Regions from separate parts of the Peribacillus sp. FSL E2-0218 genome, predicted to be linked through region 2. Evidence: predicted binding sites of a transcription regulator. Region 2 holds the regulator's gene; each other region holds the start of a gene.

Region 1 (9,999 bases), 1.1 Mb from region 2:
ATTATTTTTTTCTAACGTGTCCGGAAACGATGGGGTCACGCCCAGTCATTGAATCAATCTTTTTTGTTGCCATCCCCAAATAGATGTTGTACAATTCAGTTGTACACAATTTAAAATACAAAAAATCAAGGAGAATGACAATGACTAAAACCTTATTCACTACATCTGTAACGGTTGACGGCGGAAGAGAAGGAACGGCCATTTCTGCGGATGGTAACTTTACGGTTGATATCGCGATGCCGGGAACACCGAGGGCCAAACAGATGCCTGAAGCATCCAATCCGGAGCAGCTTTTTGCTGCTGGGTATGCAGCATGCTTCGATAGTGCGTTGCAATCAGTCGGGAAAGTCGAACGTGTTTCATTCGCTTCAAAGGTCACTGCGAGCGTCAGTTTATTGATGGGTGAGATGCATCAGTACAGCTTGGCTGTCACTTTGGCTGTGAAAGGGTCGGGCATCGATAAAGAGACGTTCGAAGCCCTTGTTCATAAAGCACATCAAATGTGTCCTTATTCAAAAGCAATCAATGGCAATGTCGACGTCGCCATTGAGATCGATGTAGATTAATGAATATCCACCAACAACAAAAACGCTTCGGGTGAAATCTCACCCAAAGCGTTTTTTCTTTAAAATTGCTGTAAAGTTTTCAGCAGATGCAGCAACGAAGCTTTCAAATCTTCGACCACCCGCTTATCTTCGCCTGATATAGCTGAAATGCGATCGGGAATGAAGCAGGCCTCTGCCTGCAAGCCGCGTCCCTTTTCCGTCAGCAAAATCATCACGGAACGCTCATCTTGGGTGGAACGTTCACGGACAATCAAATCATTCTGCTCCATTCGTTTCAACATCGGGGTAAGCGTTCCTGAATCAAGGGCAAGCAGTTCCCCTAATTTTTTGACCGTGAGTGTATCCTGTTCCCACAGCAGGAGAAGGACGAGATATTGAGGATACGTCACATCAAGTTTATCCAGCAGCGGTTTATATTTTTTCGTCATTTCCCTTGAGCTTGCATAAAGCAGGAAACATAATTGATTTTCAAGCACATTTTCCAGTTTGTTTTGCATCATATCACCAGCTAGTCTTAGTCAGTCCGATCTTCATCGGAACTTATCTTTACTATAATCGTTCTGCTGTATAAAATAAAGGAATATCCGGATGGATGAAAGGCAGCTCTCCGTTATAAATAATCCCGAAAATAGGAACAGCCCCATCCTTCACTCCGTTTTGTTCTTTATTTATAATTCTTCCAGTTCAAATTGCTTTCACCCAATAGCTCTTCGAATGATTTATTTTTCTCCCGCTGCTTTCTTTCTGCGCGTTTCTTTTCTTCTTCAGCGGCCTTTTTCTCAACTTCCGCCTCGTTCAGTTCTTTTTGCTTTTGACGAAGCTGGGACATGATATCCTGATTGAGCATATCGCCAAGTTTCAATGATGAATCTTTCTCTTGGTTTTTACTCGGATTTTGCTTACGTGGCTGTTTCTTTTTCATCCTTAAAACCTCCTAGCCCTTATTATGACCTGATTATATCATGATTGCCGTTTTTCCCGTTACGGTTTTCAAACCGTGTTTTCCCATTTCCCTCATGGTAAAATAAAGAAAATCAAACGAGGGGGATCCTTCATGAAAAAATGGTGGCTTGCATTAGTTGGAATTCTAACTTATATCATCGGCGTAGGCCTTTATTTCTCCAATCGGATCATGTACATGAAAAAAAAGGAAGATGCTTTTATCCAAAACCGGGAAATCCTGGCCAAACGCCTGAACAGGGAGGATTTTGATAATCTGCCCAAAACGGAAATCTGGGTATCCTCACCCTCGGGCTATGCATTGAAATGCTTGTTTGTCGAACCGCATGAAACCAATCAGTGGGTTGTCATTTCCCACGGTGTGACGGAAAATAAAGTCAATTCGATTAAGTATATGAATATTTTTCTTAAGCGGGGCTTTAATGCCATCATTTATGATCACCGTCGCCACGGGGATTCCGGCGGCAAGACGAGCAGCTATGGACATTATGAAAAGCTCGACCTGAAGGCCGTAATCGATGAATTGAAGCGGCGTAAAGGCCGTGACCTTACCATCGGCATTCACGGGGAGTCCATGGGGGCCGCAACCTTGCTGTTATATGCCGGGATGCTGGAAGATGGCGCTGACTTTTACATTGCCGACTGTCCATTTTCAACTTTCGAGGATCAGATTCAACATCAGCTCAAGGCGGAAATCCCCATTCCTTCATGGACCGTATTTCCGCTTGGACGTATGTTCATCAAACTCCGGGACGGATATTGGACCAATGAAGTGTCCCCGATCAAGTATATTAAAAACATCCGCAGCCCAGTGCTCTTCATTCACAGTGAAAAGGACACCTTCATTCCCGTTTCGATGACGATGGAATTATATGCAGCAAAAGAGGGCCCAAAGCAGCTGTACATCGCTAAAAAAGGGGCCCATGCTCAATCTTATAATGAGAATCCGCAAGAATATGAAGCTCAAATCGATCAGTTTCTAGAAACTTGTCTGAAAAAGAGAAAGGAAACAGAGGGGATCTAATCCTCCCTCTTTTCTTCATTTACATTTTGTTAAAAAAGCTCATTCTAGGATTCAAGATTTGATTCGGACTTTTCAACTGAAAACTGTTCGCTTCCGGTACAAAGTCTATTTTCATGCTTTCATCGAGAAAAATCATTTTTGATGTTTCCACGAATAGAGGGATACCGTTCGTTTCCACCTTTTCGGTCCCTTCCTCCGCTTCGTTGACTAGCCATAACGCCGTCACACCGCTTACAACGCAGCCGCAGCCATCCGTGTCATATTTCAACTGTAAATGTCCTTTTCGTCCCTCTAGCTTATCGGCTATTTTCCCTGCCGCTCTTTCCGTCCATTCAATATACATGTTACATGCCTCCCGATGTCTTTGCCTGCCCCCATTATAAACGATAAAAACGCCGCTGTTAACGAATCTGCCTGCTCCACTGATGTTCTTGGATTGCCGATTTGTTTTGTTTCAAGCGATTTGCCTCCTTCTAAAAGAGGCGGTCCCTCCGCATCAGCCTTCCATTATCCTCACATCCGCTATATCAGAAAGCTTGATATAGTGGGCCTGCTGGAAATGATCGACGATATGGAGTTTTTGACTGAGTTCATTATAATAATGGATCCGGCCAATTAACAGCTGATACCGGCTTCCTTCATAATGAGCAATCGTGACATCCTTTCTCCCCTCCATCGCCTCCCCCATCACGGCATTCATTTCCTCCAGCTGCTGCTCATCAAGGGTGCGCTTCGCTTCATAACCATCCTCCCCCGCCCAATCCCGCAGCATTTTCACATGCTCCGGCAGCATCATCGATGTCCATTTGATACGGCCTCGATCACGAATCATCCTTTTCCTCTCCCTTCAAAATTCCAGCCTCACGCTTTATGTCCGCCAAGCAGCCTGCTTCGGTAAACGGCTGTACCCGCTTCTGTATACGAAACGGCACGCAATAACGCTTTCGATCCATATTTATGGCGAATTCGATCGACCGTGTAACTCAGCTCCCGCTTTTTCCAGCGCGACATATCAAATAAAGTCAGCTGCATCTCGTTATCGTCGACAATATTCGAGAGTGTGACCGCTATGCTCCGAACCGTTTTTTGCTTGGTATAGTTTTCACGGAAAAGCTCCAGGCAAACTTTATACAGCTCCATCGTAATGTTGGTCGGTTCGCTTATTGAACGGGAGCGCTGAAACCCTCCGCCAAATTCATCCTTGCTGTAACCAATGCCCAGGCTGACCGTCCTGCCTGCCTTGTGATGGGTGCGTGCCCTTCTTCCGACTTCTTCGCAAATCTCCAGCATCACCTGCTTGATTTCATGCTCTTCCTTGTAATCCCGCAGCAGAATCTGGCTTTTGCCAAAGCTCACCTGTCCCTCGATAATCGGTGCCCCCATCTCCGATAAATCTATTCCCCACGCATGGTGGTAAAGCTGATTGCCCATAATGCCAAACTTCGCTTCAAGTAATTCAAGATCATAATTGGCCAGCTGCCCAACCGTAAATATCCCCATTCCATGAAGGGTTTTTTCCACACGCCTGCCGATGCCCCACATTTCACGAAGCGGGGAAATCGGCCAAAGCTTGTTTGGCACATCCTCATACTTCCATTCGGCAATCCCTTCATGCTTGGCTTCTAAATCCAAGCAAAGCTTAGCCATAAGCATGTTCGGACCAATTCCAATGGCACAGGGAAGCTGTAATTCCCTTTCGATTTCATCTCTTATTTTTCCGGCTATCATCCGGGCATCTCCCCATAAAGAAGCCGCCCCATCGACTTTCACAAAACTTTCATCCACGCTATATACATGAATCGCTTCTTTGGGCACATAACGGTTGAACAGCCGGGTGATTTCCGTCGAGACCCTTAAATAGGTTGCCATTTTCGGTTCAACGACGACAATCCTTGGATCATTCGGAATCTCAAACATCCGCGAACCCGTTTTGATGCCAAATTCCTTCTTCATCTTTGGGGAAGCAGCAAGCACGATGCTCCCCGTCCTTTGCAAATCACCAACCACCGCCAGATAACACTCAAGCGGATTCAAACCAAGCATGACCGCTGAACAGCTTGCATAAAAGCTCTTCATATCGATACACATAATTGAGTGGTTCGGCATCGTCCCATAATCCATCATCCATCATCCATCCGCTCTAACAAGAATATATGTTCGCTTATATTATACTCATTACTTTAACCGAATATACGTTCTTGTTCAATGGAAGTTTTCAGCCAATTTTCTACTTTTTATTGCAATTTCCTCAAGAAAATATATTCATCCTAACAATGGATGAATATCCAATATTTCTCTGTATACCCATATAGTTTTTTTATAATCAAACAATTCGTAGCTTGAATTATTGGAAATGAATCCAAATGCTTACTGACTCTTCTATATTACAGTTAATTTCAATAGGCTTTCGCCTGACATTTATCTAGGTCTTTATATCTAATTTTTGTAATGTAATTGTAACTAAAAATATGTCTAATTGTCATAATGGTATTGTAGGATAATATTGTTAAGAACAATCGTGAGATAGATAGAGAGGAAATGAAAATAATGAAGAAATGGATCGCTTCAGCTGCTGTTGCTTCTGCCATGACGCTAACCCCACTGCAAGCCTTTGCTAATATTGGAGACCAAACCCTCAGACCCGGAATGACACATAGCGATGTCAAACAACTACAACAACTTTTAAAAACCAAAGGTTATTTCACATATTCAGGTTCACTGACTACATATTATGGAACCTATTCCACATCATCAGTAAAAAAATTCCAAAAAGCTAAAGGCCTAACAGCCGACGGAATCGCCGGCCGAGCCACATTCAATGCACTTGGCGTTTATAAAGTCAATAATACAAGCATGATCAACTATGCAAAAACCTTGATGGGCAAACCGTACAAATGGGGCGGAACGACTCCGGCTGGATTCGATTGTTCCGGCTTCATCTATTACGTGTTCCAGAAGTCACAAGGAATCACCCTTCCGCGTACCACATCCTTGCTCTATTCCAATACAGGTTTAAAAGTTTCGTCACCTTCTAAGGGGGATCTTGTATTCTTTGATACTTCTTCCGGAAGAACAGGTGTATCACACGTTGGCATCTATATCGGGAATGGCCAATTCATTCAGGCTTCGACTTCAAAAGGAGTAACCATCACGGATATGGATAATTCTTATTGGAAACCAAGGTATTTAGGTGCAAAAACTTTATAAACCCCATACGTCAAAGAACCGGATAGATCTTCTGTCCGGCTCTTTATTTTGTTTAGGCCATTTCATTGTTTGAGCCCGAACAAAAAAAGACCCTTGAAGGGTACTTTTAGGTGTGGACCGCAGTGAATGACAATGAACTAAGAAACCGTGAATCCACAATCCGTGATCTTCATCACCTCATTGTCAAAGGAACCTGCCCCGGTTGCTCCTACACTATTTTAAATATAAGATTTCATCCGTTACATCCTCTACAGTCACCATGAAGGAAGAATCCATATTGGAACGATTCATCATTTCGATCGTGTACACATGCTCTGACGGCAGATGAGTGACTTCAAGAATGATGAATCGCTGACTGTCGGCTTCGCTGACATGCTCGAGGGCAGCAGTGACCGCCCGCTGCTCGGCTGCGCTTTTCTCATCCGTCAAAACAAGAATCAGTTCTGCTTTCGCTTTCCCAGGAAATGTTTTTTTCGTGACCCCGCCCCTGTGCCACGGCTTCACTTTCATCCCAACCTCCAACTCGGAATAATCGAGGTTCTTTCCATGTTGATCTTGAATATATGTATCATTGGTCACCTTATAGTACGTTCCTTTAATCAGGAGCCTTCTATCATCAAGATCCGTAATGAAGCCTTCTTCTCCCTTATCAATGTCCTCCTTGTTCCAATCGGAGGTTTGACAGCCCCCCAGCATGCAGACGACCAGCAAAAACATATAAAGGTTCACCATCTTCTTCATGAAAATCCCTCCTAAGAAATAGACGCAATTCACCATGATTTGGTTACCAATCGATTAAAAATAAATATCCCATCGCAAAAATAGGATCCGTACCTCGTTTTTTGTAAGGAAAATGGGATCTCGATACCTGATGATTCAGTCATCTTAGGAAGGGAATTCACGTGTTTTTATAGAATTAGTACATACTAACTTTTGAAAGGAAGAAAACACATGAAATTAAAAGTCATAAACAGCATACGAACCAATAATTTTAATGACGAACGTTTGATGCAAAGGATTACGGAATTATGGCAGAAGGCTTCCGATCGTCTGGCTGATCACCAGGGAATTACCCACGCTGTATATCATAAGTATGAAAGTGACTATAAAGGTGATTATTCATTAAGTATAACTGTTGAAGATGATGATGGGGAACCTTCACTGGAAATTCCGAATAACGTAAAATATGAAATCTTCATCGTGGATACAAAGGTAGAACATGGAGTCATCAACACCTGGAAAGAAATATGGGCTCGTGAGGATGCGGGTACATTGGAAAGGGCATATTCATTTGATTTCGAAAAATATTACCCTAATGGAGAAATTGAAGTTTACATAGCATTAAGATAGTGTGCATGCATGGATGAATGACGAAAAACGATCACACCAAAATAAGGTCTTCGATATAGCAGACAAACTCCGATCAAAATGGAGCTTGTCTGCTGTTTTTTCATTTTTACAATTTGACCGTTACACTCCCCACTTTGCTTTAAAACGAAAGTGACGTCCCAATTGCTTACAGATTTGGAGGTTTGTACTTTGACCGTTCGTTTTCCCCTGCAATATGTATGAGGACTTTCTTATACAGGCTTCAAAAAAAAGGCTTCGAAATGTTTCCATTTCAAAACCCTTCTGTCTGAACGCTTGGATATGGATCCGTACATGAATTATTTTTTAAAAAATGCTTTTTTTCCTAAAAATTCGGTGATTCCCGGAAACAAGGTATACCATTTCCCAGCAAAATCCATCCAGCCTGGGAGATTGATTTCCCTCTTGTTCGTCAGCATCGCCGCGACGATTTTAGTCGCGACACGCTCAGGTTTAAGCATGAATTTTTCAACATTCTTTACATATGTACCCGATTCATCGGCAATGCCGAAGAAATTCGTTTCTATCGGCCCTGGGTTGACGGTGGTTACATAAACATGATCTTCCATCAGCTCGAGCCGAAGAGCATTTGAATAGCCGAGTACGGCGAATTTAGTCGAAGAATACAAAGTTGATTTAGGAGTGGCAATTTTAGCTGCCTGTGAAGCAATATTGATGATATGCCCTGATTTCCTCTGCTTCATATAGGGAAGGACTTGCTTTGTACAGGCCATTAATCCTATCACATTGACGGCAAACATCGCTTTCGTTTCGTCTATTCCCGTATCCTGCGCTTCTTTAAATGTCCCGAAGCCAGCGTTATTGACCAATACGTCCACTTCACCTATTTGCGTATGAATGTCATGAAATACCGATGTGATTTGCTCGGTATCTGACACGTCAAGCTTAAAGGCATATGCATCGATCCCATAACGAGTGATTAGCTCATTCTTTACCTGTTGTAATTTATCCAGGCTTCTCGCCAAAAGCACAAGACGGCCGCCTTGCTTTGCCGCTTCGATAGCCACTTCCTTGCCAATCCCTCCGGAAGAACCGGTGATCACGATTACTTTCCCTTGCAAGTTTTTCAAAAAGTTTCCCTCCTTTTAGACCATTAAGCGATTGAATAAAGAATGACCCCAGCTTGGATTTCCGTTTCGACTTCACCCAGATTTTCCAAATAGTCCAGCTGACCGATCGTTTCCGAAAGTGTAAGGCCCACTTCCTGAAGATATACTTTCGGAAACAACTGCTTACACACCTCAAAGACCGACAACGGCTTATCGGAAAGCATGCTTTTCACCTGCATCGCCCGATTATGCTGCCGCTCGAATCTATATTGAATCAGGTCGGCCACCGCATCGCCTTTCACTTCATCACCATGTCCCGAGTAGACCATCGATATGGAAAAGCCCAATATTTTCTGAAGTGAAGCATTATATAGCAGTAATGGCCGCGGCCTTATCCCCCCCGGAAGGATAGGCGGTTCCATCAGCGGATTAGGTGAAATCTTGGCAAGCAAGTGATCACCGGCAATCATGACACCGTCACTTTCGCGATAAAAGGATAAATGACTTTGGGCGTGCCCTGGAGTCTCAATCGCTTTCCAGCCTGGAAGTCCAGGCAGTTCATCGCCCTCGGCCAAATACCCCTGCAGCTTTCGTTCACTAAGGAAACGGATTTCGTCGCGATGATGGATCAATTTATTTTTCAACTCTTCGGCGACTCCAAACTTCGAGGCATAATCAAGGAAGAAACGATTATGGTTTTCAAGGAAATCATCACTTATGGCGAGCCAGCGCTGATTGTTTTTATGTCCATAGACCGGGATTTCCTTTGCAAAGAAGTCGAGTGCGCCGGCATGATCGGGGTGATGATGTGTCAAGATGATTTGTTCGATATCGGTCAACTCCAGGCCCAAATCCGCAAGTCCTTGAGTCAACGCTTCCTTTGATCGTTTCGTTTTAACGCCCGTGTCAATGAGGGTTAATGCATCCCCCTTCACTACATAAACATTTACATCACCCACTGCAAACGGTGTGGGCAAAGCAATTTTTGCAATATCTCCATTCCAGTTCACCATAATCATTTCCACCTTAGAAATTATATTTATATAAAAAATTTTTTTCATCAAACCAAATTCTTAGTACACATAACAAGTAAATCAATGTATAATCACTATTTTACATATATTTTTTAATACTGTCATTATTTTCACATAATTCATGTCTATTTTTTGACGCCGATACATATATTATCATTGACAGAGTAACGATATATCCTTCATAATCACAAGTAATTAAAGACGGCATGGCTTTGAGTAAGGCCAAGTAAATTTATTGATGGCGTAAAGAGAATGAAGCCCGGAATGTGCTGAAAGGCTTCATCGCCCTCTCATGATTGAACCTACCTTATGAGCCTTCAGGAAAACCTGACGTAAATCCCGCGTTAGAGGATGCGAGTGCAGCATTCCTGTTTATTAGGAAGCTGAACAAAGGTGGTACCACGGAAGCGAGACCTTTCGTCCTTTATTGGATGAGGGGTCTTTTTGTTTTTAGAAAGAAGAAAAGGAGCGGAAATCATGAAGAAAATCGCATTCATCGGCGCTGGATCGATGGCAGAAGCAATCATTTCGGGGCTGGTGACGCAACAGGTAATACAGCCTGCAAATATTTTCGTAACGAATAAAACAAATGATGACAGATTCAATTATTTAAAGGAACAGTATGGGGTGACCACTACAAGATCGCTGCAGGCATTATTGCAGGACGCGGACCTTGTCGTCCTCGCAGTGAAACCGAAAGATATGTTAGAAACGATGCAATCAATAAAAGATTACATTCGTGAAGAAATGCTGTTCATTTCCGTAGTGGC
Region 2 (9,999 bases):
TTGATTGAATATACGAACGTTTTTGTAAAGATGAGCAGGACATCGGATACATTTCCCTCTTTAAGCGATCGGACCAATCAAGCGAACGCTTGGGGAGCCGACTTCTACCTTGCCATCCATATCAATGCTGGCGGCGGCACTGGATATGAGGATTATATCTATACGTCAACGAGCAGCGAGACGAAAACGTATCAAGATACCATTCATACAGAGGTCATGAAGCTGATCGACATTCCGGATAGGGGACAAAAAACAGGGGATTTACATGTACTTCGTGAAACGGACATGCCAGCAATTCTAACCGAAAGTGGTTTTGTCGATAATGTCAATGATGCAGCCAAGTTAAAAACGGCATCATTTATCGAATCCCTTGCTCGCGGGCATGTAAACGGCCTTGTGAAATGCTTCAAGCTTAAGAAAAAAGATACAGCGGTATATCATACGGTTGTTAGCGGCGACACCGTTTACTCTTTAAGCCTGGCTTATGGCAGTACCGTCCAAAAAATCAAAGAGTGGAACGACCTTGACAGCCAGTACACCATTGTCGTAAACCAGAAAGTAAGAGTGAAATGAATTTGCCGTTATGATTATAGGATAAGAGGAATGTTAACCTCAAATAGAGTATGCCTCTTAAGCAGGAGGCTCAAACTGCGGACAAACTCGGATGGTAAGGGAGTTTGCCTGCGGTTTTTGTTTTGCCCAGTGAACGTTGCTTTCGACTGCAGAAACCAAGAAGCTGTATAGCAGTGGGGCCGGAATTCAGTCTCGCGCCGCCCGCACCAATGCCAATCCAAGCTGGAGTAATGCGAAGGCAGGATCAAGACAACCCCGAAGTTTTGAAAGGGTTTGGATTGCGAGGGGAGAAGAGGAGAGCATTGAAATCCATCCTCCATAATGAAGAATGGTTTTCAATGTTCTTGATAAATGCCTCTGACGGTTTCAAACCCACTCTCCTTTCGAAGCATAGGGTAGGGGAGGACATGCTCCCTTAAGGATTTTCACCTGTCTCCGGTTAATTTGCTTGTCAGAGAATAGGTGGCTACAAAGTTTTCCGGCGCTCTTCCGTCCTATTATTATTTTTACAATGCTGAAACTGATGTAAGGTAGGCCTATTTTTACGAAGACATCTATATATGTACCGGAAATAAAAAAGTACAAACCCGTATAAGGTTTGTACTTAGTCAATTGGACGGAAATGAACGAAATGATATCAATCGTATAATTTGATGGCCTGAACCACTTTTCCTAGAATATTGACTTGATCGTTTTTGAAATGATAGGTTTTTTTCTCATAAAAAGGATCAGTACTGCAAGGAATGAGCGTGATTGTTTCTGCTGCAATTCTCACATGCTTGACTGTAGCTTCATGACCATTTACCAAGACTACACCTATATTCCCGTCCTCAAGGTAGCTTGTTTTTTCAACAAGAATCAAGGAGCCGTCGCTGAATTCTTTGTTCATGCTGTTTCCTTTTACTCGGAGAAAAAAATAGTCTTTGTTGTTTTTTAGCATCGAATTCAATGTAGGCATATAGGCTTCTATATATTCGTTCGTGAAATTAGGCTCTCCAGCAGGGATATTTCCATATACACCAATTAATCTAACATTCTTTTCGTTCAAAAATTCAATGGAAGAATCCTTTTTAACGATCGGTGTTCCGTCAACGAGGTGAGAAAGCGGTATGTCAAAGCAAGTGGACATCATGCTCAACTTATCCATCAAAGGTTTATTGCGGCCCGACTCCCAGGCGGAAACTGCCGTCGGGGCGACCTTTAATATCTTTGCCAAATCTTCTTGAGTCATTTTTCTTTCTTTTCTAAGTAATTTTATCCGTTCCCCAATGTGCATTTTTCTTCACCTCTCATTTGAATATACACCATGGGTGAAAGTGAGTAAACTCATAGTGCGCGAATTTTACAAAAAATTGATGGTAACTATACTTCAAGTGTGATATCATTTTTTATAAAGGAGGTGGCAAGATATGACACAGGTTAAATTCACACTAAAGCAAGCTAGGAAGTATAAAGGTTTAACCCAAGATGAAATGGCGAAAGTGCTAAGGATGGCCAAGAGGACATACATTGACTATGAACAATATAAGATTCCTTTAAGGGTCGATAAAGCGTATATGTTCGCTGAATGTGTAGGTTTTTCAATCGATGACATCATTTTTTTTGACCCGGATGTACACTTCAAATGTAGTTGAAGAGACAAGGGAGAACTGTGCTTTTTGACGAAAGAGAGGGCAAGCCGGCAATGGGCAATCTAATCATGAGCACCCCTAACGTATCGATGGAGTACAAAAATCCATAGTTACGGCGTTTCGTACGGAGGAAGGGAGGCAGGTGAAACAACTGGAAAGAGAAATTGAATCCATTGAAGTCATTGATGGATTTGTTGTTAGTACCGTTGCAATTGGAAACGAAGTTGGCGGGGAAGTCGTTTCAGATATTATCCAACATGATGGAGTGTTCAAATTATACAATGGACGAGCTTATCACTTAAACCAAATTACCTGTCATTAGTGTGAAATATTGAAGAAGTGAAGGGGGATTTGTAGCGTAGAAGAAGGTATCCAAGTATTTCAGCTTGCTTTAACAGAATTCTCATCAACCATCCTCAGATGAAAGCACATCAATGGAAAGATAAAAGACTTTAAGTAGTATCCCATCGATGAAAGCCATTTATTGTGAAAACTTTTACTGACGGCTTATTTCATGGTGACTGGCTTATTGAAAATACCAAGACTAGAGGTACATGGACAGTGGCACATTCGAAGGAATTGGCAGTTAGCATGCTTAATGATGGTCAAGCCCTCTCCACTTTTTAGGAGAAGGGTTTTTCCTCGTTTTTGAGCGACTCCTATCCATAAAAAATGCCCTGTTTCGGTTACATTAATGGACCTGTTACTCGAAGCACCAAGTATAGGTTATTACGATTGTGGAAGATCCTTGAAATTCGAGAGATAAGCATCGTGCTTTATCACTACGACAATGGTTTCGGCCTAGTATCTTTTTCCCATCTTTTATGGAGATGGCAGGTAATGCGTGGCGAACGTACAAATACTATTTAAAGAAAGGGCAAATTGGTAAAGGGGGTATTGTCTGTAGTGTATTTTTAAAAAAAAGCAAAGGAATTAGGAGGAGAACTCAATTGAAAAGCAATGTCATCAATTATGTCGTTTTTCTTATCCTCATCGTAACATTCTTGATTATGGCAAAGCCGGACATGACCTCTGCTGGAAAATTAAAACCACCCTCTGAAACATTCACCCCTGGCGATTGGTTTTTGGGGGGCACTCCTCCCAACCATGACAAAAATAAACCGCCGATTGTATTTGTTCAAGGAAAGAATGGCAGTTCTACCAGCTGGTATGGTGAAACGGATTATCACGGGGTCAATGATATGTATACCAAAGCATATGAAGCGGGCTATCAAACCGTTTTCGTACAGCTTCATGATTCAGCCGGAAACGGTTCCGCTAGTCAATACGACAATGGCAGGCTGTTAGCTTCCATGCTAAAGGATATAAGCAAACATTTCGATGGTGAAAAAGTAAATATCATAGCACATAGCAAAGGGGGCCCGGACACCCAAGCGGCCCTTGTGCACTATGGAGCACACCAATATGTCGGCAGGGTCATCACCTTAGCATCCCCTCACCATGGATCGAACCTCGCTGATTTGGCATATAGCTGGTATGCAGGCTGGCTAGGCTCACTGCTGGGGCAAAAAGATGATGGAACATATTCTTTACAGGTTGGGAAAATGGCGGAATTTCGTTCTGTAACAGATAACCATATAAACTCCCGGAAAAACATGTATTTCACCGTTGCTGGAATGAATAGAGGACCAGCGTTGACTGCTTTATCACTTGGAGGAGAGTACTTGTCCTCCTATGGAGAAAACGATGGGCTTGTGAATGTCTGGAGCAGCAAAATCCCTTACGCGAAACATTTATTTACCGATTCAAACCTGGATCACGATAACATTCGCATGGGGGCTGCCGTATTTTCAAGAATTGAACCGTATTTAAGAAGGACTTCGATTGCATTCGTTCCTGATATGGATATCCAACATAACCTGCAAGGAGAGGATGAGCCCATCACTTCTGCACTCTCTCAAACCGTTTTCGGAGGCGATCTGCAACAAAATGCTTGGAATGAACATAGTTTCCATGTAGATGAAGCGGTACCAGGTGTTATTACCATATACACAGCCTCAAAAGATGTGGAAATCCAAGTCGTATCTCCGTCTAATGAAAGGCACTCCCTTTCACCCATAGCACACTCCGCAAAAAATGAGACTTCCTTTTTTAAGGGAGCAGCCATCCAAACATTTAAAAAAAGCAAGCTGGAAATGGGTACATGGCGGGTGCGGATGAAAACGAAGTCCCCTTTGGACGCATACTTATTAACGGCACAATTTAACGAACGTGATCCGATTACATTGAGCATGCCTGGAAAAGTTAAACAAAAGGATGCCGAATTTTTCATAAAGAAACCGCTCAATGGTAAAAAGGAGCAAGTACTCACAACCTTTAAGGTTCATCTAATCGATGAATTCGGGAAGGAGATCAGCCCAACAACCTCCATGCATATAAAGGACAATGAAAATTTTACTGGAACACTTCCGGAGGTGCCTAAATCCGGTGTATATAATGTAACGATCGATGTTAAGGAAAAAGGGGCGGATGGTACTGAACGAATACGTACCCTGATTCGTTCGATCTATATTGAAAAATAGCGTGGATGCTTGGAAGATGCCTTTTCTTATAGAAGGCATTTTTTATTTTGAAAAAAGGCGGGCGGGAGAGGAAAAAGACATCAAGTACCTACGAGTGAGCAAGCCTATGGCGAATGGAATGAAGGCGAGCCTCCTCGATACTAAACATATTCACTCCGTCTTTTGTTTGGATGATCGATAGGATAATATACCAGTTTTGAGGGCGGCATAATTGCCAATGCTTGCATATCCATAAAACCAGCCCATGAAAATGCCTGCAACCAAATGTTGTCGATGACTGATGAAAATGGAAATGAATAAACCGAGACCTAATACGATGGTAGGGATGAATTTGGATGGGATATGGAACATGATCTTGACGACCTGCGTGACGATCATGATGATAGGTATCGCTATCACAGCATCCCAAAAGTTTGTATGGATAGTTGGAAAGTCCATCAGTGCACCACCTTAAGTAAGAAATTCTTCAAGCTTATTTTTTACCATGTATAAACAAAATATACTATCGTAATATTGCTGATGATTTGGCTCTAATCTTGCAGGCGAGTCCAACTAGATACCCAATTGGTTGGACGACCTGTAACCTTTCTTATCCCTCTGAATACGATATGAGTGAAGGCATGCATTAATCTACTGGAGAATCTTATCGGGAGGTCGGAATGAGCAAGGAAACGTTTATAAATGAAATTGCACCCTATGCCCTGAGAATTCATGAAGAGTTTAAAATTTTACCTTCCGTCATAATAGCCCAAGCATGTTTGGAGAGTGGATATGGGACAAGCACTTTAGCCAAGCAAGCAAAAAATATATTCGGTACGAAAGGTGACTATAAAGGCGAATCTATCATTATGCAAACAATCGAATATGTTAACGGAGCACCTGTCCAAGTAAGGAATAAATTCAGAAAGTACCCGACATGGGAGGAAAGTCTTCGCGATCTTGCCAATCTGTATGCATTCGGGACTTCGTGGAATAGAAATTTATATACGGCCGTCATCGGTGAAAAGGATTTTAAAAAAGCCCTCAAGGCAATATACGATGCAGGCTACGCCACAGACCCGAAGTATATTGAAAAACTGGTGAACCTTATAGAAACGAGCGATTTAACCAAGTTTGACTCCATGGTGGGTGAGGTCTATCATATCGTGATAAAAGGGGATACCGTTTCTGCGCTTGCCAAGGCATATGGTTCAACGCAAGTTCAGATTCAGCAATGGAACGGGCTGGCCGATCTAAACTTAATCAAAGTGAACCAAAGATTAAGAGTGAAATGAACGTTAATCGGGAGGGAGTGCTATGCACTTGCTTTCTTTTTTTTGTCTGCCGATTGCATAGTGGAAGGGAAATGTGTTCTTTTCTAGTAAAAAATAATCCTATCAAAAAATCCCTACGCATAATGAGAGAGTTCTCTACATAAATTAAGAGACAAACAAAAAAAGCGCGGTTAGCGCTTTTAGTGTATTTGCCTATATAAGCCTATCACTTTTCCGAGTATGGATACATCCCGCAGAATGATGGGCTCCATATTCGAGTTCTCTGGCTGCAGCCTTATGTAATCCGGTTCCTTAAAGAATCGTTTTACTGTGGCTTCATCATCTTCAGTCATCGCCACGACGATATCTCCATTATTGGCACTGCTCTGTTGCTTCACGATGACATAATCACCGTCATGAATTCCTGCCTCGATCATACTTTCCCCCATGATTTCAAGCATGAATACATGATCATCATGCGGTACCATGCTTTCGGGAAGCGGAAAGTATTCCTCTATGTTTTCAATTGCCGTTATCGGCATGCCGGCTGTAACTTTACCAAGTAATGGAACGTTCACGACATTGGCTTTCGGAATATTGTTAGCATCCTCCAAATTCAGGATTTCAATGGCCCTCGGTTTGGTTGGATCACGTCTAATCAGTCCTTTGCTTTCCAGGCGGGATAAATGTCCGTGTACGGTCGAGCTTGATGCAAGCCCAACTGCTTCGCCGATTTCCCTTACGGATGGCGGATACCCTTTCAGGCGAACTTCTTCTTTAATGAAATCAAGAATATCTTGCTGCCGTTTTGATAGTTTAGTCATATGTGCACCTCTTCCCCAATGTTCTTTGCTTCATTATAGCATGGAGGCCAATCCTATACAAACATAAGTTCGAATTTTGTTGTTGACTGAAACAGGTGTTCTTATTATAATTTAAATATAAAATGCGAACGAACATTCGTGTCGGAGGGATTATTCATGAAAAAATTATACAAAAATTATATTTATACGATTCTATTAGCCGGTTCAGTATTTATATTTTCAATTTTATTCTCTTGCACAATAAACGATGATCAAAAAAAGGATTTCCTTTCTATAGAAGTAAGCGAAGGCGATACCTTATGGGAAATCGCCGAAGAATATGAAGAAGCTGATTTGACAAAAAAAGAATTCATTGGTTGGATAGAAGAGCATAATGGTATCAGTGGGGATTCGATTAAACCCGGACAAGTAATCGTGATACCTGTAAAAGGGGAAAAGCTCGTTCAGAATTTGGCCAGTCAGCAGTGAAGGTAGGGTATTATGAAGGCAGTTATCTATTGTAGGGTCAGCACGGAAAAAGAGACACAGGAAACATCATTGGCAAGGCAGGAAGATGAACTAGTCAAGTTGGCCGGGAAGATGGATGTGGACGTGGTTGCGGTAATAAAAGAGCAGGCGAGCGGGTATGAGCTAAACCGTGACGGGATTTTTGATATGCTGGAGCTTTTTAAAACCAAGGAAGCTGAAGTCCTATTAATCCAGGACGAGACACGGCTTGGAAGAGGCAATGCCAAAATCGCGCTTTTCCATGTCATCCTTAAAGAAGGCGTGAAAATTTACACACTTTCGCATGATGGGGAACTTGAGCTATCGGATTCAGATGCCATGGTCATCCAAATAGTCGGGATTGTGGAGGAATATCAAAGGAAGCTACATAATTTGAAAATAAAACGCGGGATGTTAAGGGCTGTCGAAAAAGGCTACCGCCCTCAAAAAAACCTGCATAACCAAAGGAATGCAACCGGAAGGGACCGCAAGGAAATTCCTGTAGAAGAAATCATTAAACTTCGTGCGAACGGATTGACGTTTGCAGAAATTGCAGCCACCTTAAGGGGGTTTGGCTATAAAGTATCCAAGGCTACCGTGAACCGCCGTTATCTTGAGCATCAGCAAAATACAGAGGAAAGTCAATCATAGAACTTGTAATTTCGCTTCTTTTTTAATACCATGACAATATCAGCAGATATGAAGGAGCGAAATTATGCTATCAAAAGAAAAATTGGCCCGCATTAATGAACTTTCCAAAAAGGCTAAGGAAGTCGGCTTGACGGAAATGGAAGCGAAAGAGCAAACGCTATTAAGAAGCGAGTATTTAGAAACATTCAGGCGATCGATGTCCGATACGTTAGAACACGTGAAAGTGGTCGATCCTGAAGGTAATGACGTCACTCCACAGAAAATTAAAGATATTAAAGAGAAAAGAAACTTACATTAATGCTGGGACTTTCCTGACGGGAACTCTCTATTTTTAAGCTTCTTTTGGACAGTAATCCTTAAAAGAGAGTGCATTCATGTATGTATTCTCCTATTTAGTTTAATCTAAATAGGGGAATTCTTTAATTTTGGCTAAAGGATGTATAATATTGGGTATCGAATAGTGATTTTAGTTGTGATATTTAGCGGGTCACTATAATATAAAGAGGTACATTACAGGAAGGGATGTTTTACTATATGTTAGATAAATTAGATGCACTTTCTATCAATACCATTCGTACTTTATCGATTGATGCAATTGAAAAGGCTAATTCTGGCCATCCAGGGATGCCTATGGGTGCAGCGCCAATGGCGTATAAACTATGGACTGAATATATGAATCATAACCCGAAAAATCCAGAGTGGTTCAATAGAGATCGTTTCGTTCTTTCAGCAGGACATGGATCGATGCTGTTGTATAGCCTCCTGCACTTGTCTGGGTATGGCTTGACCATTGATGATTTAAAAGGGTTCCGTCAATGGGGCAGTAAAACTCCAGGCCATCCTGAATTCGGACATACTGCAGGCGTAGATGCGACTACAGGACCGTTAGGACAAGGGATCGCGATGGCAGTTGGAATGGCAATGGCCGAACGACACTTGGCAGAAAGCTATAACCGTGATTCTTATAATGTGGTCGATCATCATACATATAGCATTTGCGGAGATGGAGATTTAATGGAGGGTGTTTCTGCTGAAGCGGCATCATTAGCTGGGCATCTCCAACTTGGAAGACTTGTTGTTTTATATGACTCCAATGATATCTCCCTTGATGGAGACTTAAGTCAGTCATTCAGTGAAAGTGTAGCAGAACGTTTCAAATCCTATAACTGGCAATATATCCGAGTTGAGGATGGGAATGATCTGGAAGAAATTGCTAAAGCGATTGAAGAAGCGAAAACGGATGAAAATCGTCCAACATTAATAGAAGTGAAAACAGTTATCGGCTACGGTTCACCAAACCGTTCAGGTAAGTCAGCAGTTCATGGCGCTCCGCTTGGTTCAGATGAGCTGAAGCTGACTAAGGAAGCATATAAATGGACGTTCGAGGAAGATTTCCATGTTCCTGAGGAAGTGTATTCACATTTCAATCAAGCTTGTGTTGAAGCTGGATCGAAAAAAGAAGAAGCTTGGAACGAACTGTTCAAGAATTACAAAGAAGCACATCCTGAATTAGCCGGACAATTGGAACTGGCCATCAAAGGTGAGCTGCCTGCTGAATGGGATCAGGAAGTACCGGTTTATGAAGAAGGAAAAACATTGGCTTCCCGTGCTTCAAGCGGAGAAGTTTTAAATGCGATTGCCAAAAGGGTGCCTAGCTTCATAGGTGGATCGGCAGATTTAGCCGGCTCGAATAACACGGCCATCAAAGGTGAGACGGATTTATTACCGGGTAATTACAGTGGCCGTAATATATGGTTTGGTGTACGTGAATTCGCAATGGGAGCTGCATTGAATGGGATGACTCTCCATGGCGGACTTAAAGTATACGGGGGGACTTTCTTCGTTTTCTCTGACTACTTGCGCCCAGCCATAAGAATGGCAGCACTGATGGGTTTACCTGTAACGTATGTATTCACACATGACAGCATTGCTGTAGGGGAAGATGGTCCGACCCATGAGCCAATCGAACAATTGGCTTCATTACGGGCGATGCCGAACCTAGGTGTTATCCGTCCAGCAGATGGGAATGAAACGGCAG
Region 3 (9,999 bases), 280 kb from region 2:
ATTCTGCCTTCGTATCTTCTGGGCAGACAGGTTTGAATTTTGCATCCGCGATTATGATGCCACCCTCATGTAATTCTTTATAATTGACGTCAATCGTTTCTTGGTCAAAAGCGACTAAGATGTCTAAATCATCAGAGATAGCACGAGTTTCGGTAGTACTTACACGAATTTTATTATTCGTGTGTCCACCCTTGATTCGGGATGAGAAATGACGGTAGCCATACAAGTAATATCCTAAGCGATTGAGGGCAATACAGAAAATCTCTCCTGTACTTTCAATACCTTCACCTTGTTGTCCGCCAACTTTCCATGAAAGTTGATTGATCATGTCTTACACTCCTTTAGAACGTTCGTATATAAATGCATTTAAATGCACCTCTCTTCAGAACATTCGTTTATGTATATTAAATCGTTCTAATTTAGGAAAGGTGTACTAAACGCTTTCAATTCTATCGGTTAAATCATTAAATTGCAACCTTTTTGATTCTATTTTTTATATTTTCAGAATATTTATTCATATCTATATAGTATGAATTAAACATCTTCTAAAATCTTTCCGTTTTTCCAGGAAAGTGACGCGCGAAATTCCCAAAAAGAAGCCCATTGACAAACTCACTGGAATAAAGCCTGTTCAATTCATTGATCAAATTATGATAATCCTTATATGAGGTTAGATTTTCCACCATATGATCGATGCCATCAAAGTCCGATCCCAATCCAATTTGATGCTCTCCCCCTAAACTGCATATATGATCTATATGCCCCACAATATCCTTTATCGAAGCAGAGTCACCATCGGATAAAAATTGCGGGACAAAGGTTACCCCAATCACTCCGTTTTTTTGTAAAAGGGCTCTTATTTGGCTGTCTTTTAAATTTCGCGGATGGGAACAAAGAGAATGTGCATTGGAATGGGAGGCAATGGGAAATTCCGCTCTCTTTATGGTGTCCCAAAATCCAGCTTCTGATAAATGAGATACGTCGCACCAAATTGCCTTCTCATTTAACAAGGTCACCACCTCTGCCCCAAAATCCGTTAAACCCGCTCCCCTCGTTTCCAATGCCCCATCAGCTACCAGGTTCGCGTGATTCCATGTTAGCCCCACAGAGGTAACGCCAAGGTGAAGGAGCGTTTTCAATTTCAATAAATCATTCCCGATGCAATCGCATCCTTCCAGCGTCAGCACTGCACCGATTTCAGTTTCTTTAAGAGATTCAATGTCAGACTTCGTCTTAACGAATTTCATTTCTGGCTCAGATACTACCTTTTCATGAAAAATATCAACCATGGCCAATGCAGCCTGGAATCTCATATCCGGATGGACTTTTTCAGGGATGTATATCGCAAAACATTGGACTTTTCCCCCTTCATCCAATAATCCCCGCTTGGTTATATGTAAAGTGTCACTATCCAAAAAAGATAGTTCCGGATCGATGAACATCTTCATTAACACATCACAATGTGCATCAAAAATCGCCAACGTGATCCCCCCTTCCTGTCCGCATTCATTTAATGTATACATGTTCCATTATAATCCGTACCGTCATTTTAAGACAAAAAAGAGCCTGCTCGCCAATGGACAAACAGGACACCCCTTCATGAAGTTATCTTGGTTCAATGATTAACTTTATAGCCGTTCTCTCTTCACCATCAATAAGTATATCTGTAAAGGCAGGAATACAAATCAAGTCAACTCCACTAGGTGCGACGAATCCTCTTGCGATTGCTACTGCCTTGACGGCTTGATTTAACGCACCTGCACCGATAGCTTGAATTTCGGCTGCCCCTCTTTCCCTGAGCACTCCCGCTAGTGCGCCTGCTACAGAATTAGGATTAGATTTTGCTGAAACCTTTAATATTTCCATTCCTAGTCCTCCTTGTCTTCCCTGCCGATTATGATCATAGGCTCAATAGTTATAACACTTTCCACTGCTACTATATTCATCAAGTAAAACTTGTATGACAAAGAAAACCGGGATTGTCCAACAAGATTTATATGGAATGAAAAAATGGATGGACAGCATTTGACTGTCCATCCACCTCATTTAATCAATCAATGATAAAAGGGATGATCCTCATTAATGAGGATCCTATCTATTTTTTTTGCCTTACCGGTTTTGTCATCGATTTCCAAAAGGATCGCACTTAATAGGGTCCTGCCCTCCTTAGGCACCTCGAAACGGACAGGAAGGCTTGTCAGGAACCGTTGGAGCACCGCGCCTCTTTCCATGCCAAGGACACCATCATACGGCCCTGTCATGCCCACATCCGATATGTAAGCAGTTCCCGCAGGCAATATGCGGTTATCGGCAGTCTGAACGTGTGTATGCGTTCCGGCAACGGCTGTAACTTTGCCATCAAGGAACCACCCCATAGCCTGCTTTTCGCTTGTTGCTTCACCATGAAAATCAACAAAGATGATGGGTGTCCTTTTTTGCGCCATCGCCACAAGCTCCTCCGCTTTTTTGAATGGACAATCTAAATCCGGCATGAATGTCCTGGCTTGTAAATTGATGACCGCAATTTCCTGCTGGTTCCATTTTAAAAATTTCATTCCTTCTCCCGGTGCACCGTCAGGAAAGTTTGCTGGACGGACGAGATATTTCGCATCATCAATGAAATTGAATATATCGCGATTATCCCATGTATGGTTTCCCATTGTCACCGCCTGTGCGCCCCACTCTAAAAAGTTTCGGTAAATCTTTTCCGTGATTCCACGGCCACTTGCCGCATTTTCCCCATTGATGACCGTAATATGCGGCCGATGCTTTTCCTTTAATTTCGGAAGGTATTCTTGAACCATTTCACGGCCTAGAGACCCTACGACATCTCCAATAAATAGCAGTTTCATTGTAAAACCCTTTCTAGATTCACATTTCTCGTGATAAGAATATCAAGTATGTATTGTAACATAATATCGGATGAATATCGGAGCCGTTACCTGTTAAAAACAAGAAAAAGCGAAGAGGTTTCCCCCTCTTCGCTTTTTCTTTAACGACTTTTATTTAGCGTATTCGACTGCTCTTGTTTCACGGATGACCGTGACTTTTATATGACCTGGGTAATCGAGCTCTTCTTCAATCCGTTTGCGGATATCACGTGCGAGTCGATGGGCCGAAAGATCATCTATTTGCTCTGGTTTCACTAGAATCCGCACTTCGCGCCCGGCTTGAATCGCAAATGATTTTTCCACTCCATCGTAGGATTCGGAAATCTCCTCAAGCTTTTCAAGTCTTCTAATGTAATTTTCAAGTGTTTCACTTCTAGCGCCCGGCCTTGCAGCTGATAAAGCATCAGCGGCTGCAACAAGCACTGAAATAATGGAAGTTGGCTCCGTATCGCCATGATGTGAAGCGATGCTGTTAATGACAGTAGGATGCTCTTTATACTTAGTTGCCAATTCCACGCCTATTTCAACGTGGCTGCCTTCCACTTCATGATCGATCGCTTTCCCGATATCATGCAATAAACCGGCACGACGGGCAAGGACTTCATCCTCTCCAAGCTCAGCAGCCAGCAACCCTGAAAGCTGGGCCACTTCAATGGAATGCTTAAGCACGTTTTGTCCGTAACTTGTACGGAACTTCAAACGTCCCAGTATTTTGATAAGGTCTGGATGGAGACCGTGAACGCCAACCTCGAAAGTTGTTTGTTCACCAATTTCACGAATATGTTCATCTACCTCACGTCTTGCTTTGTCTACCATTTCTTCAATTCGAGCCGGATGGATCCGTCCGTCCTGAACAAGTTTTTCAAGAGCCAAGCGTGCCGTTTCACGTCTAATTGGATCAAATCCAGATAAAATGACAGCTTCAGGAGTATCATCAATAATAAGGTCAATACCTGTTAGCGTTTCTAGCGTCCGGATATTTCGTCCTTCACGTCCGATTATCCGTCCTTTCATTTCATCATTTGGAAGATTCACTACAGAAACGGTGGTTTCTGCAACATGATCAGCCGCACAACGCTGAATGGCAAGAGAAAGAACTTCTTTTGCTTTTTTATCAGCTTCTTCTTTGGCACGGGTATCACTTTCTTTAATCATAAGCGCTACATCGTGAGCCAGCTCGTTTTCCATTCGGTCTATAATGATTGCTTTAGCTTCTTCACGAGTTAAACCTGAAACACGTTCAAGCTCTGTTTGCTGCTTACGAACCGTCTCGTCCACTTTGCTTTCCATCTCTTCAATATGCTGTTGTCTTTGGTTTAGAGAATCTTCTTTTTTCTCCAAAAGGTTTTCACGTTTGTCTAACGTATCATCCTTACGGTCCAGATTCTCTTCTCTTTGCAATAACCGATTTTCTTGTTTTTGTAATTCATTCCTTCTTTCACGGGATTCCCGATCAGAATCTGAACGAATTTTATGAATTTCATCTTTTGCTTCCAACAAGGCTTCTTTCTTAAGTGCGTCCGCTTCACGTTTTGCATCCTCAAGGATGTGTTCTGCAGAGCCCTTTGCCCCTGCTATTTTACTCTCAAATTTTGATTTGTGAATAAAATAACCAACAACTGCACCGACGATTAGGCCAAGCAAAGTGAAGATGATTGTCATGGGTTCCATCGTTTCACCTCCCCTTGCTATGAACTTTTTACATAAAATGTTGAACTGTCGGCAAGTACATTGCACATAAATTCAATATACAGCACTTAATTTTCAAAATTTTAGTTTGAAAAATTGTAAAATATACATATTAATTGTATAGTTGAGAATTTTCATTGTCAAGCGTTTGTCCCTTATGTATCAATGATTATTCAAGTTTTCTTAAATATTCACCACCGGAAAGTGCTACATTCTTCATGGAAGGAGACGGCAATTCTGTTTTCCAGCCATTGAATTCGCTGAAAATTTCGCACTTTTCATTTCATAATATTTATAGAAAAGGCCCAAGCAAATAAGCTTAGGCCTTTTCCTACCATTAATCAAGTAATTCAAAATGTTCATCTTCCGCTTCCTCTGGCGGCAGCTCATGCTCTCCATCAAGATTATAATGATCCCTGATTTTCTGAGAAATCTCCAGAGCGATATCTTGATTTTCTTTCAAGAACATCTTCGCGTTTTCCCGTCCTTGTCCAACACGCTCTTCGTTGTATGAATACCACGAACCGCTTTTAAGGACGATATCAAGCTCTGCACCCATATCAATGATTTCACCTTCCTGCGAAATACCTTGACCATACATGATATCAACTTCCGCTTGGCGGAATGGCGGCGCAACTTTGTTTTTCACCACTTTGATTTTGGTTTTATTACCGACGATTTCATTGCCTTGTTTTAACTGTTCCGCACGACGCACTTCCAGACGTACAGTCGAGTAGAACTTCAATGCCCGGCCTCCTGGAGTGGTTTCCGGATTCCCGAACATTACCCCGATTTTTTCACGGACTTGGTTAATGAAAATGGCAATGGTATTTGATTTATTAATGGCACCAGATAGTTTCCTTAACGCCTGGGACATCATCCGGGCTTGCAGACCCATATGGGAATCTCCCATTTCACCTTCGATTTCAGCTTTAGGAACAAGGGCTGCAACCGAGTCAATGACAATGATGTCCACCGCTCCACTGCGAACTAGCGCTTCAGCGATTTCCAAGGCTTGTTCACCTGTATCGGGCTGTGACAGCAGTAACTCATCGATATTCACACCTAGTTTTTCTGAATAGGCTGGATCCAAAGCATGCTCGGCATCAATGAATGCTGCAGTACCGCCAGTTTTTTGCACTTCTGCAATCGCATGTAATGCAACAGTCGTTTTACCTGAGCTTTCAGGTCCGTATATCTCAATGACCCGTCCCCTTGGATATCCGCCCACTCCCAATGCTACATCCAATGCCAATGAACCACTTGAAATCGTTGAAATCCTTCGATCAGACTGTTCTCCAAGTTTCATAATGGAACCTTTACCAAATTGCTTTTCAATTTGTTTTAAAGCCATATCTAAAGCCGCTTGACGATCACTCACTCAATTTCCTCCTCTATATTCAAATAATCGGCTGTCCGATTAATGATGCTCTTACGTTAGCAAATATCTGCGAGACAAATGTTTGTATCTTGTCTCAAAACCTATCTTTACTATATACTCTTTTTTCTATTTTGCCAAGCAAAAAGTCGAACATTCATTCGTTTTTTTCTTTTCGGATATTCTTCTAAAAAAAGCGTTTTACCTTAACTAAAACTTCATTTTCATTCCACTTCATCCGCAGTAATTGAAAATCATGGAATTAACTGTTTTCTTTTTCCCCTTTTTACAGGAAACAAACTCATCAAACTAAATAAAAGCAGAGCTATAAAAGCCCTGCCTCCTCATTCACAAATCATTAAGCAAGTAATGACAGCCATACTTGACGCTTCTGATGCGGTTCTGCTCCCTGCTGCCTGATAGATTCAACTCTTTAAAGTGCGTGTTTCCATCACGATACGAAATGCCAATGAATACGGTACCTACAGGCTTGCCTTCTTGTTCATCGGGCCCTGCAACACCCGTGAAGCTTATGCCCACATCCGCATCGTGCATTTTCCTGACATTGGAAGCCATTTCCTTGGCACACTCACCGCTGACCACACCATGCTCGGAAATGATTCCGCCGCTGACGCCGAGGACACTCGACTTCGCATCATTCGTATAACTCACAATGCCGCCCTTGAAGACTTTACCGGCACCCGGGATGGTTGTCAACTGTTCCTGAAACATCCCCCCGGTCAAGCTTTCCGCCGCCGCAATCGAAAGCTTGCGGACCGTCAATTCTTTTACAAGTTCCTTTATAAGCGAAGTATTATCAGTTCCGTAGTAAAACTTCCCAACCCTGTCCATAATTTCTTTTTCTGCGGATAAAATGAGCTCTTCGCATTTTTGTTTGGACGAGTCCTTCGCTGTGATCCTTAATGTCACTTCGCCTTCGGATGCCAACGGTGCAATCGTCGGATTCGTTTGATTGACAAGTAGATCATCAATCACCGTTTCCAATTCCGCTTCACCGATGCCAAAGAATCGAAGTACTTTCGAATCGATTCGATCATGCTTATCCAATTTATTCATGATCGATTCATAGCCATAACTTAAAAACATCGGTTCCATTTCACTAGGTGGCCCAGGCAGGAGCATATATGTAATCCCGGATTTGGACAAAACCATTCCCGGTGCCATGCCATGATCGTTTGCCAGCACTTCACTGCCTTCTAAAACAAGAGCCTGCTTTTTATTATTTTCCGTCATCGGCCGCTCCCGTTTTTTAAAGTAAGCTTCGATGGATTGCAGGGCTTCATCGTTAAAAACGAGTTTCTTGCCAATATGGCGAGCAATCGTTTCCTTCGTTAAATCATCCTTGGTAGGGCCTAGTCCACCAGTAAAGACAATCAAGTTCGCCCTTGATTCTGCAATCTCTATTGCTTGCTGCAAACGACGATCGTTATCCCCAACCACAGTATGGTAAAAAACATTGATTCCCATTTGGGCAAACTGCTGTGATAAGAATCTCCCATTAGTATTATTGATTTGTCCTAAAAGAAGCTCGGAGCCTACTGCAATGATTTCTGCATCCATCTTTTCATGACCACCATTCGTTTTACTTGGAATTAACAAATACTTGTTTGTTTTTTACAAAATAATCCAACCCTGACCAAATCGTGAAAATCAAGGCAATCCATAAGGCGAGATTGGCAAATGGAAGTGAAATGAGGGCAAAGGGAAGGTTATGCAGCAACAATGCCGAAATCGCAACAATTTGCGCCCACGTTTTAATTTTACCAAGCTGGTTCGCCGCTACGACTTCCCCAGTGCCGGCAAGCACAAGACGCAATCCCGTCACGGCGAACTCACGGCTTATGATGACAATGGCAATCCAGGATTGACCGTACATCAAATCCAAATCGACCAATACAATCAGGGCAGCCGAAACCAGAAGCTTATCCGCCAAAGGATCTAGAAATTTCCCTAAGTCAGTGATCATATTATATTTCCTTGCAAAATGTCCATCGATCCAATCCGTAGTGGAAGCGATTATGAAGAGGAGGGCCCCAGCCAAGTGTGCAACTGGCAAGCTGTATTCCCCCCATGTCAGCGTGCCCCATGAAAAAGGGACGAGCATGATGATTAAAAAAACTGGTATTAAGCAAATTCTTGCTACTGTAATCTTATTAGGCAGATTCAAAACATTTACCTCCAAAATTTACGCAGCCCTTTGGGCCGGGCAATGCGTTATAGATCTTAAAATGATATGGCGAAGCGCCATCCGGTGCATTTATGTATAATTTAACTCAAAACCCAATCTTATATGCCGAAACCCGGCTTAAATAGTATGTAGAGAAAAAATAGTCATCTATAAGATGACTATTCGGCTTTCGTAAATTGTATCGTGACCAATTGCGTATTCACTTCAGTCGGTGAAATGGAATACTCCAGCTTCTTATCATTCACAAAAATTTCAGTTTCATATGCCCTGCCTATATTGATGACAGCTTCTTTTTCATTGGTGAAATCAATTTCCTCGCTCTTGTCCTTATCGATGGTACCCTGATAAAGCAACTTGCCTTCACCATTTTTAATGCCAACCCATGGTGAACCCTTGGATGTCACTTTTAATTTGAAGGTATCCGTATCTTTCAATTCATACGTGCTATTTTTACCGCTGGAACTGATAACGTCGAGTTTTTGCTCTTTCTTTTCTTCATCTTTTTTAGCATCAAGGTCATCTTCATTCTTCTTATCGGAAGAAGTGGGTTGTTTTTCTTCGTTCTGTTTCTTGCTTGCATTCTTTTCTTCCTTGTCGAACTCTTCACTCTTGCCGTAGCCCACGGATTCACTCTGTTTGTCGTCCTTTTTATCGGCATCATCCGGTTTACTCATATTGCTCGATACCAGTACATATATCAAGATGGCCGCACCAATGACCAAAACGACTGCCAATATCTTGGGTAACATTTCAACAACCTTGGAATCTCCTGCGGGTAGCGTTTTCCTGGATTGGACCCTTGAAAGCTGTTCCGGTATTTCCTCGCTATAGACGGAAGGAACCTCACTCTTGTATTGTTCAAAAATCTCTTCTGAATCAAGGCCGACCGCTTCACAGTATTGCTTGATGAATGCCCGTACATAGAACTTTCCAGGCATCATGCTGTAATTTCCTTCTTCAATGCCAACAAGGTAACGCTTTTGGATCTTCGTTAAATCCTGTAAATCTTCTAAGCTAAGGCCTTTGGCTTCCCTAGCTTCCTTTAATCGATTACCTAACTCAGTCAAATCAAACACCTGCCATCTTAAAAGTCAAAGGAACCAAAATCGGACCCCGAAAACTGGTCTTTTTGGTCGACAACTTCATATGTTATTTCCTCGTCCGGATTGTTTCGCAACTCAATAATATAATCAAAGTCTTCGAGAGTATATTCCGTATTTTGGACAAATACATCCGGATGTTCAATGACCTTGACCGCATCAAGTCTCATGATTTCACGAATCAATTGCCAATGCCGCTCATTCGCACGGCGAGTGGAAACAATTCCGTCTAAAATGAACAAATTATCATTATTATATTCATCCTCGATAAGCTGACTGCGAATGGTCTGCTTTAAAAGGGTTGACGACACGAACAACCATCTTTTGTTTGCACATACACTCGAGGCTACGATCGATTCGGTTTTGCCGACACGCGGCATGCCTCGTATCCCGATTAATTTATGGCCTTCCTGTTTAAACAGCTCGGCCAGAAAATCGACAAGCAAGCCCAGCTCATCACGAACGAACCTAAAGGTGTTCTTCTCATCCGCATCGCGCTGGATATAACGGCCATGCCTGACAGCCAGTCGATCACGTAATTTAGGCTCCCTAAGCTTAATGACCTTTATCGTATCCATCGTATGGAGGATTGATTCGAATCTTTCTATATTACGGCTATCTTCCGCTTTTAAAAGTAAACCGCGTCTGCCTTCATCCACACCGTTTATCGTAATGATGTTGATGGACAGCATTCCCAGGAGGGATGATATATCCCCTAATAAACCCGGACGG

The links. Region 2 encodes LexA, which represses DNA repair genes until DNA is damaged. Its sites were predicted from a motif close to CGAACATATGTTCG; they were not measured.
Region 1: a site for LexA is predicted at 4,697-4,710, ahead of MHI53_RS15380 (UV damage repair protein UvrX). Genes of this name have one in related genera too.
Region 3: a site for LexA is predicted at 6,109-6,122, ahead of recA (recombinase RecA). Genes of this name have one in related genera too.

What each region holds. Positions count from the first base shown of each region.
Region 1 is NZ_CP150304.1:3,195,943-3,205,941, forward strand. It holds gene MHI53_RS15350 (Ohr family peroxiredoxin) at 141-566, shown strand; gene MHI53_RS15355 (MarR family transcriptional regulator) at 626-1,063, opposite strand; gene MHI53_RS15360 (YqkE family protein) at 1,231-1,488, opposite strand; gene MHI53_RS15365 (alpha/beta hydrolase) at 1,621-2,550, shown strand; gene MHI53_RS15370 (iron-sulfur cluster biosynthesis family protein) at 2,570-2,893, opposite strand; gene MHI53_RS15375 (YolD-like family protein) at 3,047-3,382, opposite strand; gene MHI53_RS15380 (UV damage repair protein UvrX) at 3,412-4,674, opposite strand; gene MHI53_RS15385 (NlpC/P60 family protein) at 5,098-5,757, shown strand; gene MHI53_RS15390 (hypothetical protein) at 5,971-6,498, opposite strand; gene MHI53_RS15395 (effector binding domain-containing protein) at 6,709-7,107, shown strand; gene MHI53_RS15400 (SDR family oxidoreductase) at 7,425-8,216, opposite strand; gene MHI53_RS15405 (MBL fold metallo-hydrolase) at 8,240-9,208, opposite strand; gene proC (pyrroline-5-carboxylate reductase) at 9,707-9,999, shown strand, end outside.
Region 2 is NZ_CP150304.1:2,063,169-2,073,167, forward strand. It holds gene MHI53_RS09980 (N-acetylmuramoyl-L-alanine amidase) at 1-573, shown strand, start outside; gene MHI53_RS09985 (XRE family transcriptional regulator) at 1,211-1,849, opposite strand; gene MHI53_RS09990 (helix-turn-helix transcriptional regulator) at 1,983-2,207, shown strand; gene MHI53_RS09995 (hypothetical protein) at 2,347-2,526, shown strand; gene MHI53_RS10000 (hypothetical protein) at 3,155-4,747, shown strand; gene MHI53_RS10005 (hypothetical protein) at 4,898-5,185, opposite strand; gene MHI53_RS10010 (glucosaminidase domain-containing protein) at 5,407-6,021, shown strand; gene lexA (transcriptional repressor LexA) at 6,201-6,824, opposite strand; gene MHI53_RS10020 (LysM peptidoglycan-binding domain-containing protein) at 6,981-7,292, shown strand; gene MHI53_RS10025 (recombinase family protein) at 7,305-7,961, shown strand; gene MHI53_RS10030 (DUF896 domain-containing protein) at 8,026-8,259, shown strand; gene tkt (transketolase) at 8,496-9,999, shown strand, end outside.
Region 3 is NZ_CP150304.1:1,786,796-1,796,794, reverse strand. It holds gene MHI53_RS08665 (2-oxoacid:acceptor oxidoreductase subunit alpha) at 1-328, opposite strand, end outside; gene MHI53_RS08660 (dipeptidase) at 546-1,523, opposite strand; gene spoVS (stage V sporulation protein SpoVS) at 1,606-1,866, opposite strand; gene MHI53_RS08650 (TIGR00282 family metallophosphoesterase) at 2,055-2,852, opposite strand; gene rny (ribonuclease Y) at 3,003-4,562, opposite strand; gene recA (recombinase RecA) at 4,918-5,961, opposite strand; gene MHI53_RS08635 (competence/damage-inducible protein A) at 6,307-7,539, opposite strand; gene pgsA (CDP-diacylglycerol--glycerol-3-phosphate 3-phosphatidyltransferase) at 7,562-8,146, opposite strand; gene MHI53_RS08625 (RodZ domain-containing protein) at 8,326-9,243, opposite strand; gene MHI53_RS08620 (DUF3388 domain-containing protein) at 9,252-9,999, opposite strand, start outside.